2 regions of the Pseudomonas sp. FG47 genome follow, and region 1 is predicted to be linked to the other one. Evidence: riboswitches for the same ligand, from Rfam matches in the RefSeq annotation. Region 1 holds a riboswitch; the other holds the start of a gene.
The links. Region 1 has a riboswitch for cobalamin ahead of cobO (cob(I)yrinic acid a,c-diamide adenosyltransferase). Riboswitches for the same ligand answer to the same signal wherever they lie in the genome.
Positions count from the first base shown of each region.

Region 2: another riboswitch for cobalamin. It lies ahead of ACODS5_RS05240 (CbtB domain-containing protein); the one in region 1 lies ahead of cobO (cob(I)yrinic acid a,c-diamide adenosyltransferase).

Region 1 is NZ_JBMDJI010000019.1:58,349-60,728, forward strand. Features, by position in the region: gene ACODS5_RS15590 (hypothetical protein) at 1-449, opposite strand, end outside; cobalamin riboswitch at 601-818, shown strand; gene cobO (cob(I)yrinic acid a,c-diamide adenosyltransferase) at 930-1,541, shown strand; gene ACODS5_RS15600 (cobyrinic acid a,c-diamide synthase CobB) at 1,538-2,380, shown strand, end outside.
Region 2 is NZ_JBMDJI010000003.1:223,466-225,845, reverse strand. Features, by position in the region: gene ACODS5_RS05250 (cobalamin biosynthesis protein) at 1-62, opposite strand, end outside; gene ACODS5_RS05245 (CbtA family protein) at 62-757, opposite strand; gene ACODS5_RS05240 (CbtB domain-containing protein) at 768-953, opposite strand; cobalamin riboswitch at 1,056-1,214, opposite strand; cobalamin riboswitch at 1,275-1,473, shown strand; gene cobW (cobalamin biosynthesis protein CobW) at 1,574-2,380, shown strand, end outside.

The DNA.
Region 1 (2,380 bases):
TCCTGCAGTTCTTCGGGGCTGGCGTGCTGCCCGGCCTTCCACGGGGTGACGAACAACGCCCCGGCCTTGAACTGGCTGGCGTAGGCGATCGCCTTGGCCTGGCTGGCGCTCTCCTGCAAGGCCGCTGCCAGGTCGAGGCGGGCGATGCGTGGCCAGCGCTGGCTGGCGTGCAGGTGGATCGAGTCCTCGGCATTGCCGATGAACAGGTCGCCGCGCGCCTCGCGCTCGCCTTCGTCGCGTTGTTTCTTGCTGGTGTATTGCTCCAGCGCCACCAGCTCGGCCTGCCAGGCCGCCGCCGCGAGCATCCCGGTGTTGGCGGCGGCGCCGTGCCAATACGGGGCCTCGTTATCGCCTTGGAACTGGTTGAAGCGGTCGATACAGTCGACCCAGCGTTCCAGGGCCGGGCGCAGGAACTCCAGGCGGGGGTTGTTGATGATCAGGCCTTGCATGCTGCGCGCTCCTTGTCATTGTGGTCGCGGTCGGTCGCGGTGATGGCTATGTGATATCACTGCTTTGAGTGTGGCACAAGCTGGCGGATCGGCCATTGATCCAGGCCAGATCGGTCCATGCTCGATTGACGCTCCTGATGCAACCCTCTAACCTTCGCGGCGTGTTTCAGGTGCCCTGCGAGCCGTGGCTCGGCAGGGTGAAACTGGGAAGCCGGTGAGCGCCAGCCAAGGTGCGAGTCCGGCGCTGCCCCCGCAACGGTAGGTGAGTCAACGCTGCGCAAGGCCACTGGGTGTATCGCCCGGGAAGGCGCGCAGCCCGGGCCAGGCCCGCTCACAAGCCCGGAGACCGGCCTGCAACTGCCAACGGCATCACGGAGGGTGATGCGCCAGCGATGTGGCCTGCGCCACGGCCCCTGCGCGTTCTCCGTCTGCCCGCCCTTTTTCTGTCGCTGCCCCTGCGACAGCCCGCGGAGACCCCTGATGAGCGAATCCACCGAACGCGACGAACGTCACCTGGCGCGCATGCAGCGCAAGAAGGCGATCATCGACGAGCGCATCGCCAATTCCCCCAACGAATGCGGCCTGTTGCTGGTGCTGACCGGCAACGGCAAGGGCAAGAGCAGCTCAGCTTTCGGCATGTTGGCCCGCGCCTTGGGCCACGGCATGCAGTGCGGCGTGGTGCAGTTCATCAAGGGTCGCAACAGCACAGGCGAAGAGCTGTTCTTCCGCCGCTTCCCCGAGCAGGTGCGCTATCACGTGATGGGTGAGGGCTTCACCTGGGAGACCCAGGACCGCCAGCGCGACATCGCCGCCGCCGAGGCCGCGTGGGCGGTATCGCGCCAGTTGCTGCAGGATCCGTCGATCCAGTTCGTGGTGCTCGATGAGCTGAACATCGCCCTCAAGCATGGCTACCTCGACCTCGACCAGGTGCTCTCGGACATCCAGGCCCGCCCACCGATGCAGCATGTGATCGTCACCGGCCGTGCAGCCAAGCCGGAAATGATCGAGCTGGCCGACACCGTCACCGAGATGGGCATGCTCAAGCACGCCTTCCAGGCCGGTATCCGCGCACAGAAGGGCGTCGAGCTGTGAGTGACTCGCGCCAATGTCCCGCCGTGCTGATCGCGGCCCCGGCCTCGGGCCAGGGCAAGACCACGGTCACCGCCGCCCTGGCCCGCCTGCACCGCAACCTCGGGCGCAAGGTGCGGGTGTTCAAGTGCGGGCCTGACTTTCTCGACCCGATGATCCTCGAGCGTGCCAGTGGCGCGCCGGTCTATCAGCTGGACCTGTGGATGATCGGTGCCGAGGAGAGTCGTCGCCTGCTGTGGGAAGCGGCGGGCGAGGCCGACCTGATCCTGATCGAAGGCGTGATGGGGCTGTTCGACGGCACGCCGTCGAGCGCCGATCTGGCCCGTCATTTCGGCGTGCCGGTGCTGGCGGTGATCGATGGCACGGCCATGGCCCAGACCTTCGGCGCCCTGGCCCTGGGCCTGGCGCGTTACCAGCCCGACTTGCCGTTCGCCGGGGTGCTGGCCAACCGGGTTGGCAGCCTGCGCCACGCGCAGTTGCTCGAAGGCAGCCTCACCGAAGGCCTGCGCTGGTACGGCGGGTTGTCCCGCGAGCGTGGCATCGAGCTGCCCAGCCGCCACCTCGGCCTGGTCCAGGCCAGTGAACTCAATGACCTGGATGCGCGCCTGGATGCCGCCGCCGAAGCGCTGGGTGCCAGCTGCGATGCAGCATTGCCGCCACCGGTCGGTTTTGCCCGGCCTGAGCCACTGGGCGTGACCACACCGCTTGCCGGGGTGCGCATCGGGGTGGCCCATGACGAAGCCTTCGCCTTCACCTATGGCGCCAACCTGGATCTGCTGCGCAGCCTCGGCGCGCAGCTCGAATTCTTCTCGCCGTTGCATGATCGGGAGTTGCCTGATGTA
Region 2 (2,380 bases), on a different contig from region 1:
GGGCAGCCACGGCGACAACCAAAGCCCGCGTACAGCGCGGGCTGCGGGCTGAAATCGAGCATCAGGCCGGGTTGGCGCGGCGGAACAGCCAGGCGCTGAGCAGGCCCAGGGCCAGCCAGAACGCGGCGTTGGTCAGCCAGGAAGCGATCTTGAACTGTGTGGCCAGGGTCTCTGGGGCCAGGCTTGCGTGCACTGCCGGTTGTGGCGCGCCGATCAGGTGAGGGATCACCAGCAGCACGACCCCCAGCACCTTGAACAACCAATGCCGGCTAAACACCAGCAAGGCCAGGCCGGCCGCGGTGGCGGCGGCGGTGCCGATCCACCAGGCCTGGCGTTGGCCCAGGTCGGCGGCGGCGGTGCCTGGCAGCTCGGCCGGCAAGCCCAGGGTGGGCGCCAGGCAGAACACGGCGAAGCCGGCCAGGCCCCAGAGCGCGCCGGTGCTGACGCGGCCAGGTTCACGCAGGCTGTACAGCGCGGCGAGGATCAGGGCGAAGCCGACGGCTACCACCAGGTTGCCGCCGGTGGTGGCCAGCACTCGCTGCCAGCCGTCTTGCGGTGCCCAGGCCTCGGCGTTGTGCTCATGGCTGTGGCCGGCTTCGGCTGGCGCATGTTCATGCTGCTCGGCTACCGGGGCGGCGCTCTCGAAGGTTTCCGCCTGGAGGATCAGCGGGGCGATCCAGAAACTTTGCAGCAGGGTCAGCAGCAGGGCGGCGAGCAGCCCGCTGAAGCCCGCGGTGCGGGCAATACGCGTGATCATGCGGGGATACTCAGTGGCAGGGGAAGGCGGCGCTGTGACGGGTGTCGTGGGCGGCGTTGTGCACCGCCTCGATGTGCGAGAAGCCGGCGAAGTACACCAGGCTCAGGCCCAGCAGGCTGGCGCCCACGGCGACCAGCAGGCGCTGGCTGAGGCTGACGGGGGTGACGATGCTGTGCTTGGCACTGGTGATAGGCATGACGCGTTCCTCTGCTGCTTTTGTTTTGGGCAACGGGCAAGCGCGACGCCCCCAGGCGCGGATGGCCCAGGGCATGCGACAGCACCCGCCCACCGCGGGGTTGTTCATCGAGCACCACAGGCCGGTCTCCGGGCTGGCGAGCATCGCTCGCTTACCGTTGCGGGGGCAGCACCGGCTTTGTCCGCCCCTGTTGTAGAGGCCGCGTCGCACCGGTTTCCCGTTTCACCCCCAATTGGGGGCACCTGAAGGCAGTGCGCTAGCAAATCACGGGGCGTGGCCGGCGTCAATCGCGGCGGCGGTTGACCGTTGTCGGGTGGATGCGTAGCCTTGCCGCTTCGAGGTTCTCAGGCCTGGCCTGAGCTAAGACGGGAACGCGGTACAAGCCGCGGCTGCCCCCGCAACTGTAGGCACTGAAAGGTTCGGCACAGCCACTGCGCAGGCGCGCGGGAAGGCGCTGAGCCACCGGCCCCGGCGCCGGATTGGTGCAAGCCAGGAGACCTGCCTCGCGACGTTTTCGACTTTCAACCGGGCGGGGTGATCCGGTGGCGAACGCGCCCGGCCAGCATGGCCGCGGCCGCCGTCCCGCATGCCCGCGCCACAGCCGCCAAGGGCAACGCGACATGAAAACACTGGCCAAGCTCCCTGTCACCATCGTCACCGGCTTTCTCGGCTCGGGCAAGACCACCTTGCTCCGCCACATGCTCGACAACGCCCAGGGCCGTCGTATCGCGGTGATCGTCAACGAGTTCGGCGAACTGGGCATCGACGGCGAGATCCTCAAGCAGTGCAGCATCGGCTGCACCGAGGAAGAGGCGCAGGGCCGGGTCTTCGAGCTGGCCAACGGCTGCCTGTGCTGCACCGTGCAGGAAGAGTTCTTCCCAGTGATGCGCGAGCTGGTGGCCCGCCGCGGCGACCTTGACCATATCCTTATCGAAACCAGCGGCCTGGCCCTGCCCAAACCCCTGGTGCAAGCCTTCCAGTGGCCGGAAATTCGCAACGCCTGCACCGTCGATGCGGTGATCACCGTGGTCGACAGCCCGGCGGTGGCCGCCGGCACCTTCGCCGCCTACCCCGAGCAGGTCGACGCCCAGCGCAAGCTCGACCCCAACCTGGACCACGAATCGCCGCTGCACGAGCTGTTCGCCGACCAGTTGGCCAGTGCCGACCTGGTGGTGCTGAACAAGGCCGACCTGATCGACGCCGCGGGCCTGGCCAAGGTGCGCGCCGAGGTGGCCGAGGAACTGCCGCCGGCGGTCAAGGTGATCGAGGCCAGCAGTGGCCGCCTGCCACTCGACGTGCTGCTGGGCGTGGGCGCCGAGTCCGAGGCGCATATCGATGGCCGTCGCACCCACCATGATTCGCACCACGACGGTGACGATCACGACGACCACGATCATGATGCCTTCGATTCGATTTCCATCGACCTG